DNA from 2 places in the Massilia violaceinigra genome. Region 1 is predicted to be linked to the other one. Evidence: predicted binding sites of a transcription regulator. Region 1 holds the regulator's gene; the other holds the start of a gene.
What was found. The regulator NrdR, encoded in region 1, represses ribonucleotide reductase genes. The targets are predictions, from matches to a motif close to CACNANATNTNGTG.
Positions count from the first base shown of each region.

Region 2: the regulator NrdR is predicted to act here: its motif matches at 2,469-2,482, upstream of CR152_RS12420 (ribonucleoside-diphosphate reductase subunit alpha).

Region 1 covers NZ_CP024608.1:7,080,666-7,086,900, reverse strand. Annotated here, with positions in the region: gene tolQ (protein TolQ) at 1-681, opposite strand, end outside; gene ybgC (tol-pal system-associated acyl-CoA thioesterase) at 711-1,115, opposite strand; gene CR152_RS30625 (SDR family oxidoreductase) at 1,486-2,232, opposite strand; ZMP/ZTP riboswitch at 2,362-2,472, shown strand; gene glyA (serine hydroxymethyltransferase) at 2,575-3,822, shown strand; gene nrdR (transcriptional regulator NrdR) at 3,848-4,315, shown strand; gene pilV (type IV pilus modification protein PilV) at 4,475-5,056, shown strand; gene CR152_RS30605 (PilW family protein) at 5,053-6,000, shown strand; gene CR152_RS30600 (pilus assembly protein) at 6,007-6,235, shown strand, end outside.
Region 2 covers NZ_CP024608.1:2,724,987-2,731,221, forward strand. Annotated here, with positions in the region: gene CR152_RS12410 (sensor histidine kinase) at 1-686, shown strand, start outside; gene CR152_RS12415 (sigma-54-dependent transcriptional regulator) at 683-2,128, shown strand; gene CR152_RS12420 (ribonucleoside-diphosphate reductase subunit alpha) at 2,705-5,665, shown strand; gene CR152_RS12425 (ribonucleotide-diphosphate reductase subunit beta) at 5,762-6,235, shown strand, end outside.

The DNA of each region.
Region 1 (6,235 bases):
CTGGCGCTGCAAGATGTTCGAGAATTCTTCGACGAAGCTCTCGAAGCGGATAGCCAGGCGGTCGATATCGTGCGTGAAGCGGTTGTACGCGACCACGGCCGGAATCGCCGCGAACAGGCCGATGGCGGTGGCGATCAGCGCTTCGGCAATGCCGGGCGCAACCGCTGCCAGGGTCGCTTGCTGCACGTTGGCCAGGCCGCGGAAGGCGTTCATGATGCCCCACACGGTGCCGAGCAGGCCGATGTAAGGCGAGACGGAACCGACCGAGGCCAGGAAGTTCAGGTGCGAGTCGAGACCGTCGAGTTCGCGCTGGAAGGCGGCGCGCATGGCGCGGCGGGCGCCATCGAGCACGGCGCCGGTCTCGAGCGGATCGCGCTGGGAAGAGGCTTGTTTGCCCTTGATGAATTCGCCCATGCCGGCTTCAAAGATGCGCGCCAGCGCGCCGCTTTGCTCGCGCGTGGTGCTGGCGTTCTGGTGCAGGGTGTGCAGGTTGCCGCCGGCCCAGAAGCTGCGCTCGAACTGTTCGGTCTGCAGACGGGCGGCGCGCACGGCAAACGCTTTGCGGAAAATGTAGGTCCAGCTCATGATGGACAAGCCCAGCAGGAGTGCCATGATCAATTGCACGATCAGGTGCGCGTTGCTGATCAGGGCGAGAAAGGAAAGGTCTTGGGCTGCATTCATGGGCGTTGGATTTTTCTGGATGTGAAGTGTCAGGCGGCACGCATTTTAGCAGCCGTTGCGTCGGGCAGGGCACGTGGACGCAAGGATGCGGCATCGACGCAACCGACCTTGACCCGTGCGCTGGCCAGCAAGACGTCGCCGTGCCACGCTTGCTGGAGGAACTGGACCGATGCATGCCCCAGTTTTTCTATACTCAATGTCAAGTTTAATTCATCATCGAGGCGGGCTGGCGCGTGATAGTCGATGCTGGCGTTTTTGACGACGAAGATGGCCCCATCCTGGTCGCGCAGCGCCTGTTGGCCGACGTTGGCCGCGCGCAGCCACTCGGTGCGGGCGCGTTCGAAGAATTTGAGGTAATTCGCGTAAAAGACGATGCCGCCGGCATCGGTGTCTTCGTAATAGACCCGTACCGGCCAACTGAATACTGAGGGCATTTCATTTGCCATAAGTGAATATCGGAAACATTTTACGCGATTTCCGGGCTGTAAATGTACGCAAGCGCACATAAAGATGACCCGGCGCGGGTTAGGTGGGGCACAAGTAGACGTGAGCGATAGCGAAGTGCCAAGTTCTGTAACAATCGCTTACATGGGGTGTAGTTGTGTTACGTACTGCCGCCGTTTTTACCACTCCGCCACGTCGATCTCGTCATTTTGGCCTCCATCTCCGTCGTACCCGCGCAGGCGGGTATCCAAGTATCTAATCTGCCAATGGCGACGCTATGAACTTGGGTACCCGCCTGCGCGGGTACGACGTGGGGGCGGCGCGGGTAGTCGGTTCTGGCAGTGCCAGGAACGACGAGGCTCAGGTCCGCTTGATCGCAAACGGCGAAAACCCCTGGCAAGTCGGCATCATCTCGATCGTATTGATATTAATATGCGGCGGCAGCGTCGCGATCCAGAATACCGTCGCCGCAATATCTTTGGCCGTCAGGGGCACCGTGCCTTCGTACACCTTGGCCGCGGCCGCGTCGTCGCCCTTGAAGCGCACGTTGGAAAACTCCGTCCCCCCGCACAATCCCGGCGCCAGGTTGGTCGCGCGCACGCCCGTCCCCGCCAGATCGGCGCGCAGGTTGAGCGTGAACTGGTCGACAAAGGCCTTGGTCGCGCCGTACACATTGCCGCCCGGGTAAGGATAGTGGCCTGCCACCGACCCCAGGTTGATGATCAGTCCGCTGCCGCGCTCGACCATGGCCGGCAGCAGCGCGCGCGTCATCGTCACCAGCCCGGTGCAGTTGGTCGCGATCATGGTTTCCCAGTCGGCCAGCGGCGCTTCGTGGGCCGGTTGCGTACCCAGCGCGAGACCGGCATTGTTGATCAGCACATCGACCTGGCGCCACGATTGCGGCAGCATCGACAAGGCTTCATTGATCGATTCCTTGCACGTGACGTCCATGACGATCGGTAAAGCCAGATCGCCCAGCTCGGCTGCGAGGGCTTCGAGCCGGTCCTTGCGGCGGCCGCTGATGACGACCTGATGGCCGTTGTTGACGAAGGTACGCGCCATTTCGGCGCCGAAGCCGGCGGAGGCGCCGGTGATGAAAACGATCATGTGGTGTCCTGAAGAAGTCTGAAACTATGCCGGATTGTAGCCCAAGTGACGATATTGGCCGCGACCTGCCATTTAGGCAATCCCATTCCTTGCCCTAATCTGGGACTTAACTTACAATTTGGGCTCCATTATGTCTCACGTAACTGGCGAAAAGTCGCGGCGCATTGCTGCCTGGCGGCGAAAGGTGGGCATCCACCGGGGAACGTGAGATTTCATCAGCCGTTCGCCTGGGCAGCCACCGATGGAAGCGCACGATGAGGCTGCCTGTTCCATTTCCGACGGCTTCCCTCATTCGATCCTTGCAATCAGGTGCCTCGCACTCTTATCGATTGGAGTTTTTTCATGTTTTCAAAAGAACACACGCTCGCCCATGTTGACCCGGAATTGTGGGGTGCGATCCAGAAGGAAACCGCACGCCAGCAAGATCACATCGAACTGATCGCGTCCGAGAACTACACTTCGCCAGCCGTCATGCAAGCCCAGGGCTCGCAGCTGACCAATAAATACGCCGAAGGTTATCCAGGCAAGCGCTACTACGGCGGCTGCGAATTCGTCGACGTCGCCGAACAACTGGCGATCGACCGCGTCAAACAACTGTTCGGCGCCGAAGCGGCCAACGTGCAGCCGAACTCGGGCTCCCAGGCCAACCAGGGCGTGTTCTTCGCCATGCTCAAGCCGGGCGACACCATCATGGGCATGTCGCTGGCCGAAGGCGGCCACCTGACCCACGGCATGGCGCTGAACATGTCGGGCAAATGGTTCAATGTGGTGTCCTACGGCCTGACCGAACAGGAAGATATCGACTACGAGGCCATGGAGCGTCTTGCGCATGAGCACAAGCCAAAAATGATCATCGCCGGCGCATCGGCCTTTTCGCTCAAGATCGATTTCGAGCGCTTCGCCAAGGTTGCCAAGGCAGTGGGCGCTTACTTCATGGTCGACATGGCGCACTACGCCGGCCTGATCGCCGCCGGTGTCTACCCGAACCCGGTGCCGCACGCCGACTTCGTCACCTCGACCACGCACAAATCGCTGCGCGGCCCGCGCGGCGGCATCATCCTGATGAAGGCCGAGCACGAAAAGGCCATCAATTCGGCGATCTTCCCTGGCATCCAGGGCGGCCCGCTGATGCACGTGATCGCCGGCAAGGCTGTCGCGTTCAAGGAAGCGCTGGAGCCATCGTTCACCGAGTACCAGAAGCAGGTTGTCAAGAACGCCGACGCGCTGGCCAAGGCGCTGATCGCGCGCGGTCTGCGCATCGTGTCCGGCCGCACCGAATCGCACGTGATGCTGGTCGACCTGCGCGCCAAGAACCTGACCGGCAAGGAAGCCGAAGCCTTGCTGGGCGCCGCCCACATGACCTGCAACAAGAACGGCATCCCGAACGATCCGCAAAAACCGTTCGTGACCTCCGGCATCCGCCTCGGCAGCCCGGCCTTCACCACGCGCGGCTTCAAGGAAGAAGATGCGACCACGGTCGGTAACCTGATCGCGGACATCCTCGACAACCCGAACGACGCCGCCGTCGTCGAACGCGTCAAGGTGGAAGTCAAGAAGCTGACCGACAAGTACCCGGTCTACGCGGCTTAATCTCACACCAGCAGCCCGGCGCCCCATGAAATGTCCTTTCTGTCAGCATGAAGACACGCAAGTGCTCGATACGCGTGTATCCGAGGAGGGCGATTCGATCCGGCGCCGGCGCCGCTGCGTCAAGTGCGACAAGCGCTTCACCACCTATGAGCGGATCGAATTGTCGATGCCGATCATTGTCAAGAAGAACGGCAGCCGCACCGAGTTCGCCTCGGTCAAGCTGCGCGGCAGCCTGATGCTGGCGCTGCGCAAGCGGCCCGTGTCGGCCGAAGCGATCGACAGCGCGGTCGCCTCGATCGAGGAAAAGCTGCTTACCAGCGGACAGCGCGAGGTCGATACCGGCCACGTGGGCGAACTGGTCATGCAGGAACTGAAACGCCTCGACAAGATTGCCTACATCCGCTTCGCGTCGGTGTATAAAAACTTCGAAGACCTGGCCGAGTTCCAGGAAGCCATTGCCGAAGTAGGCCACGAGCGCAAACCGCGCAAATAGTTCAGCTCACACGCTTGAGGCAGGCCATCCGTGCCTGCACGCCCTGCTGTTAACGTAGCTCACAAGCGATCCGGATCACCCGTCCACGCTCCCCGCAGCCATGCTTGCCGGGCCGCGGCGCCATGACCGGACGTGTCTGTTCAACGTTGCGGGGGAGTCATGCGCTTATCGCGAAAACGTGTCGCCGGCGGATTTACGCTGACCGAAGTGCTGGTGGCGGTGCTGCTGCTGACCGTCGGCATTCTGGGCGCCCTTGGCACGCAGGTGGCCGCGCTGCGCACGCACCAGGGAGCGAGCCTCATGTCGCGCGGCGTGCAACTGGCGAGCAGCCTGGCCGGGCGCATGCAGGCGAACGCCGGGCAGATGCAGCGCGACGATCTCAGCAATCCCTACCTGCAACTCCATTACGATGCGGCCGATGGCGCGCCGCCGCCCGCGCCCGCGCAATGCTACGGCATGAACCGCTGCGACAGCGCCCAGCTGGCCCAGTTCGACATCGCCGACACGATCGCGGCGCTGCACGCGGGCTTTCCCGGCGGGCGCATCGCGGTCTGCCGCGACGCCACCGTGTGGGATGAGGCGCGCCTGGCGCTGGCCTGGGAGTGCGCCGGCGCGGCCGGCGCCCCCGTCGTGATCAAGCTCGGCTGGCGCGCCAAGCGGGCCGACGGCGCTGCCGATGCCGCCGCCGGCGCACCATCCCCGCCGGCCGTGGCGGTGATGCTCGGCACGGGTGCCCCATGAGCGCGCACGCAGCGCTGCGGCGCCGATGGCATCAGGGTGGCCTGACTCTGGTCGAATTGCTGGTCGCGCTGGTGCTCGGGCTGCTGGTGTCGCTCGCTGCGGCATCGGTGCTGGTGTCGGCCCAGACCGGCTACGCGGCCCAGGGCGAACTGGCGCAGGTGGACGACGCCGGCCGCTTTGCGCTGGACGCCATCGAACGCGCGGCGCGCCAGGGTGCCTTTGTCGATCTCGACCGTGAAGATGCCCCGCCGTCGCCGGCCAGCGCCGCCGCCCGCATCGCGGGGCTGGACAACCAGGTGCTCGGCGGCGGGCCCGGCATCGCCAGCGCGCGCCCGGGTGGCGTCAACGGCAGCGACGTGCTGGCGCTGCGCTTCGACGGCGTGGGCGAGGGCCCCGAGGGCGATGGCAGCATGCTCAGTTGCGCCGGGTTCGGCGTGGGTGCCGGCAGCGAGGGCTGGAGCATTTTCTATGTTGCGCCGGCAGCGGGCGGCGAGGCCGAACTGCGCTGCAAATACCGGGGCCAGAGAAACTGGCGCAGCGATGCGCTGGTGGCCGGGGTCGACACCTTCCAGGTGCTGTACGGACTCGACACCGACGCGCCGGCCGACGGCCTGCCCAACCAGTACCTCAGCGCCGGCGCCGTCAACGCGCTCGATGCCGTCCTGGCGCTTGACGGGGCAAGTCCGGCCGAGCGCGAGCGGGACCTGCGCCGCAAAACCCACTGGAAACGCGTGGCCAGCATCAAGGTGGCGCTGCTGCTGCACGGCGCCCGGCGCGGCGCGCCCGACCGCGAGCCGCACGTCTTCGACCTGTTCGGCGCGGGCTATAGCGGTGCGGCCGACCCCGGTACCCGGCCCGACGAAGCGCGCATGCCGCCGGCGCTGCGCTGGCGCGAACGGCGCAGTTTCGCCGCCACCATCGTGCTGCGCAACGCGGCCCTGTGAGACGCCATGCCCTGCGCTCCCTCTCCCCTCGACCGCCAGGCTGGCGCCGTCATGCTGGCGGCCCTGTTCGTGCTGCTGGCGCTGATGATCATCGGCGTGTCGGCGGCCCGCAGCGCGCTCGACGGCGAAAAATCGGCGCGCCACGAGCGCGACCGGCACATCGCCTTCCAGGCGGCCGAGGCCGCGCTGGCCGACGCCGAGCACGATATCGAAGGCGGCGCCGATCCCGCGTCGC
Region 2 (6,235 bases), 4.4 Mb from region 1:
TCGCGCACGAAGTGCGCAATCCGCTCTCGGCCATCGGCCACGCCACCGCCCTGCTGGCGGAAGACTTGCACGAGCCGGGCCAGGCGCGCCTGCTCAAGATCGTCGGCGACAATGTGGCGCGGGTGAACCGCATGGTTGAAGACATACTGCAATTGTCGCGCAAGGTCCAGCCCAACGGCGATCCGTTGTTGCTCGGCCCCTTTTTGAATGAGCTGAAAGCCGAATTTGACGAAACCCAAGGGGTCGCCAATGATATAGTGTGGTTAGGCAACACTGGAGCCGTGCCGGTGCGTTTCGACGCGCTGCACCTGCGCGAAGTGCTGATCAACCTGCTGACCAATGCGCTGCGCTACGCCAGCGGCGGGGAGGGCAGTATCCGCGTGTACGTCGTCACCGATGCGGCCGGCGGCATGGAGCTGCACGTGCAGGACGACGGGCCGGGCATCACGCCCGAGGTGCGGGCCCACCTGTTCGAACCGTTTTATACGACCTCGAGCAAGGGCACCGGGCTGGGGCTGTACCTGGCGCGCGAGCTGTGCCTGAACAACGCGGCGATGCTCGATTACGAGTATCGCTTCGACGCCAGCGGCTTCGGGGTACGCAAGGCCAGCGGCCGGTTTGTGATTTCGTTCGCGCAGCCGCTGGGAGCGCGCGGCGCCACTAGTAACAGAAAGGCAACAACATGACATCACCCCGCGTACTGGTCGTCGATGACGAGGCGGATTTACGCGAACTGCTGGAAATCACGCTGGTCAGGATGGGGCTCGATGTGGACAGCGCCGAAACGCTGCGCGAGGCGCGCGCTTTCCTGGCGCAGAACGATTACGGCCTGATCCTGACCGACATGCGCCTGCCCGACGGCCTGGGCCTGGAACTGGTGCAGGAAGTGAACGCTTCCAACAAATCGACCCCGATCGCGGTCGTGACCGCCTACGGCAGCGCCGAAAACGCGGTGGTGGCCTTGAAGGCGGGCGCCTTCGATTACGTGTCCAAGCCGGTGGTGCTGGACGATCTGCGCGTCATGGTGCAGTCGGCCCTGCGCCTGTCGGCCCCGTCCACGCAGACCGGCAGCCCGGCCGCCGCCGGCACGGCCTCGCGCCTGATCGGCGAATCGGCCGTAATGCAGTCGCTGCGCAATCAGATCGAACGGCTGGCGCGCTCGATGGCGCCGATTGCCATTACGGGCGAGTCGGGCAGCGGCAAGGAACTGGTGGCGCGCGAAATCCACGCCCGCAGTTCGCGCGCGGGTAAGCCCTTCATTGCCGTGAACTGCGGCGCGATTCCCGAAGCGCTGATGGAAGCCGAGTTTTTCGGCTACCGCAAGGGCGCGTTTACGGGCGCGGCCGACGAGCGCGACGGATTTTTCCATGCGGCCAACGGCGGCACCCTGATGCTCGATGAGGTGGCCGATCTGCCGCTGGCGATGCAGGTCAAGCTGCTGCGCGCGATCCAGGAACGGCGCGTGCGCAAGATCGGCGCCACCAGCGAGGAGCCGGTCGATGTGCGCATCATCAGCGCCACGCACCAGAACCTGGCGCAGTGCGTCGAGACCGGCAAGTTCCGCCAGGATCTGTTTTACCGCCTGAATGTGATCGAATTGAGCGTGCCGCCGCTGCGCGAGCGGCTCGACGACCTGGGTGTGCTGGTCGATGGCATGCTGGCGCGCCTGGCCGGACCGGGGCAGAAAGCCGCGCTCGGGCCGCAGGTGCTGGAAACCTTGAGCACGTATTCGTTTCCGGGCAATGTGCGCGAGCTCGAGAACGTGCTGGAACGGGCGCTGGCGTTCGCCAACGATGGCGTGATCGAAGTGGGCGACCTGTCGCTCAAGGGCGCGCGGGTGGCCGAGCGGCCGGCGCCGGCGGCCGAGGCGGTGGTGGCGCCGGTGCCGGCGGCCGTGCAGGCGGCGATGGCGCCGCACACGGCGGCCGCGCCGGTGAGTGCGAGCGGGCCGGCGGAGTTGCCTAGCAACTTGCCCAACTATCTGGAGCAGGTCGAGCGCGAGATCATTCTGCGTGCGCTGACCCAAACCCAGTTCAACCGCACCCAGGCGGCCCTGCTGCTGGGGATCAGTTTTCGGCAGCTGCGCTATCAGATGCAGAAGCTCGATATCCAGGAGCCGGAGGGCTAGGGTGCGGCGGCCGACACCTGGGCCTATGGCGCGTCTGCGCAGAAATAACTTGGGCCCCCGCCTGCGCGGGGGCGACGAGATAGACGGGTGGCGTCCTTCCAGGCCCAATCCAACGCCCACTCCCCCCACGGTTTATAATGCTGCCCCGCGACGCAAAAATGGCAGGCGCGCGAGCTGGCGGCTGCTTCAAAAAAGGGCACCCGTTAGTATGTGCTAACCGGGCAGTCCTTCATGCGGCCTGAGTCAAAAAAGTCAAGCGACGCACAGGAAAATATTGCTACTTAATTCTATTGCCACTCCCCGGGTGAGGTACTACAATTAGTCCCACATTTGATGAATCGACTAGATATAGTGGTTTTTGAAGCTCTGCCACCGATAACTCAGCATCCATAACGCAGCACGGCAAGCCTAGTTTTTAACGCAATCCACCCACCATCGCCTTACGGCGCCGGCCTCGACATTCCAGGCTGGCGGGGGTAGTTTTTTTGTTTTTATATTTGTTGGGGACGGTGGATTGACGCCGTCCACTTGATAACAACCGGCGGCAGACCAAAGCCCGCCGCTCCAGGAGGTTCAATGCAAACATCCCAAGATTCTTCGATCAACCAATTGCACATCACACCTGGAGCAGCAGGCCAGCCAGCACCGACCAGTGCCGCCGCCGTCGCCGCCCGCGGCGACTACCGCATCATCCGCCGCAACGGCGCTGTCGTCGCCTTTGAACCCTCCAAGATCTCGATCGCCGTCACCAAGGCGTTTTTGGCCGTTAACGGTGGCCAGAGCGCCGGCTCCGCGCGCGTGCGCGAACTGGTCGAGCAACTGACCGAGAACGTCGTGTCGGCCCTGATCCGCCGCCAGCCATCGGGCGGCACCTTCCACATCGAAGACGTGCAGGACCAGGTCGAACTGTCGCTGATGCGCTCGGGCGAGCACGACGTGGCGCGTGCCTACGTGCTGTACCGCGCCAAGCACATGGAAGAGCGCCGCCTGCAGAAGGAGGCGCAAGGCGCCTCCGCGCAACTGACTGCCCCCCAGATCCACGTGACTGAAAACGGCCAGCGCCGCCTGCTCGACATGAACCAGGTGCGCGACCTGATCGCCGCCGCCTGCGTCGGCCTGGAAAAACACGTCGACGCCGACGCCATCCTGGCCGAAACGGTCAAGAACCTGTACGACGGCGTGCCGGTCGAAGAGCTGCACAAGTCCGCCATCCTGGCTGCGCGCGCGCTGATGGAAAAGGACCCGGCTTACTCGCAAGTGACCGCCCGCATCCTGCTGCACACCATCCGCAAGGAAGTGTTCTGCGAAGAAGTGCCGCAAGCCAAAGCGGCGGCACACTATATAGAGTACTTCCCGAAATACATCGCCAAGGGCATCGAGAACGAGTTGCTGGACCCGGTCCTGGCCACCTTCGACCTGGCCAAGCTGGCCAAGGCCCTGGTCGCCGACCGTGACTTGCAGTTCGGCTACATCGGCCTGCAAACCCTGTACGACCGCTACTTCCTGCACGTGCGCGACGTGCGCATCGAAATGCCGCAGGCGTTCTACATGCGCGTGGCCATGGGCTTGTCCCTGCGCGAAGAAAACCGCGAAGCGCGCGCCGTCGAGTTCTACAACCTGCTGTCGTCGTTCGACTTCATGAGCTCGACCCCGACCCTGTTCAATTCCGGCACCCTGCGCTCGCAGCTCTCGTCGTGCTACCTGACCACCGTCTCGGACGACCTGGAAGGTATCTACGACGCGATCAAGGAAAACGCGCTGCTGGCCAAGTTCGCCGGCGGCCTGGGCAACGACTGGACGCCGGTGCGCGCCCTGGGCGCCCACATCAAGGGTACCAACGGCAAGTCGCAAGGCGTGGTGCCGTTCCTGAAAGTGGTCAACGACACCGCCGTGGCGGTCAACCAGGGCGGCAAGCGCAAGGGCGCGGTGTGCGCCTACCTGGAAACCTGGCACATGGACGTGGAAGAATTCCTGGATCTGCGCAAGAACACGGGCGACGACCGCCGCCGCACCCACGACATGAACACGGCCAACTGGATTCCCGACCTGTTCATGAAGCGCGTGATGGAAAAGGGCGACTGGACCCTGTTCTCGCCATCGGAAACGCCTGACCTGCACGACAAGGTCGGCAAGGCGTTTGAATTGGCCTACACCGGCTACGAAGCCAAAGCGGCCGCCGGCGAAATCCGCGTGTTCAAGAAGATCGCCGCGCTCGACCTGTGGCGCAAGATGCTGTCGATGCTGTTCGAAACCGGCCACCCATGGATCACCTTCAAGGATCCATGCAACATCCGTTCGCCACAGCAACACGTCGGCGTGGTCCACAGCTCGAACCTGTGCACCGAGATCACCCTGAACACCAACGAGTCGGAAATTGCCGTCTGCAACCTGGGTTCCGTGAACTTGCCGGCGCACATGAAGGAAGGCAAGCTCGACCCGGTCAAGCTGCAGAAAACCGTGCGCACCGCGATGCGCATGCTCGACAACGTCATCGATATCAATTACTACGCCGTCGAAAAAGCACGCAACTCGAACATGCGCCACCGTCCGGTGGGAATGGGTATCATGGGCTTCCAGGATTGCCTGCACATGATGCGCGTGCCTTATTCGTCGAACCAGGCTGTTCAATTCGCCGATTCCTCGATGGAAGCGGTGTGCTACTACGCCTACCTGGCCTCGACCGAGCTGGCCGAAGAGCGCGGCCGCTACGAGTCGTACAGCGGCTCGCTGTGGGACCGCGGCATCCTGCCGCAGGATTCGATCAAGCTGCTGGCCGAGGAACGCGGCGGCTACCTGGAAGTGGACATGTCCTCGTCCATGGACTGGACCGTGGTGCGCGAGCGCATCAAGCAGTTCGGCATGCGCAACTCGAACTGCGTGGCGATCGCCCCGACGGCGACGATCTCGAACATCATCGGCGTGTCGGCCTGCATCGAACCGACCTTCCAGAACCTGTACGTGAAGTCGAACCTGTCCGGCGAATTTACCGAGATCAATTCTTACCTGGTGCGCGACCTCAAGGCCCGCGACCTGTGGGATGAAGTCATGATCGCCGACCTGAAATATTTCGACGGTTCGCTGGCCAAGATCGACCGCATCCCGCAAGACTTGCGTGACATTTACGCAACGGCGTTCGAGGTGTCGCCGAGCTGGCTGGTGGAAGCGGCATCGCGCCGCCAGAAGTGGATCGACCAGGCCCAGTCGCTGAACATCTACATGGCTGGCGCCTCGGGCAAGAAGCTCGACGAAACCTACAAGCTGGCCTGGCTGCGCGGCCTGAAGACCACTTACTACCTGCGCACCATTGCGGCGACGCACATGGAGAAGTCGACTTCCAAGACCGGCGCGCTGAACGCGGTGGCGGTGGATGGCGGCATGTCGGCCCACGCGATGGGTGCGGCGGCCGATACGGCGGCCAAGGTGGCGGCGAGCGCAGCGGCAGCGACGGCAGCCGCGGCGGCGGCCGAGGAAGACGGCGCGGCGTGCTACCTGCGTCCGGGCGACGATGGCTTCGAGGAATGCGAAGCCTGCCAGTAATAGTGTCATCGCCGGAGTCATCTCCGGCAAACAGGCGGAGCGCCACGGCGCTCCGCGCAATACCGAATTGAAGACAGACGAAAAGAGGAAATGACCATGTTGTCCTGGGACGATGAAACAGCCAGCGCGCCAGCCGCGCGCCCCGTGGCGCCAAGCGCCGCCGTAACGGGTACTGAACCCGCCGCCGACGCCGCATCGGTCGCCAAGCGCGTGCACGCCGACGACAAGCGCATCATCAACGGCAAGACCGATGTGAACCAGCTGGTCCCGTTCAAGTACAAATGGGCGTGGGACAAATACCTGGCCGGTTGCGCCAATCACTGGATGCCGCAAGAGGTCAACATGCAGCGCGACATCGAGTTGTGGAAAAATCCCAACGGTTTGACGGATGACGAGCGTCGTCTCGTCAAACGCAACCTTGGCTTCTTCGTGACCGCCGATTCGCTGGCCGCCAACAACATCGTGCTGGGCACCTACCGCCACATCACGGCGCCGGAATGCCGCCAGTACCTGCTGCGCCAGGCGTTCGAGGAAGCGATCCACACCCACGCGTACCAGTACATCGTGGAG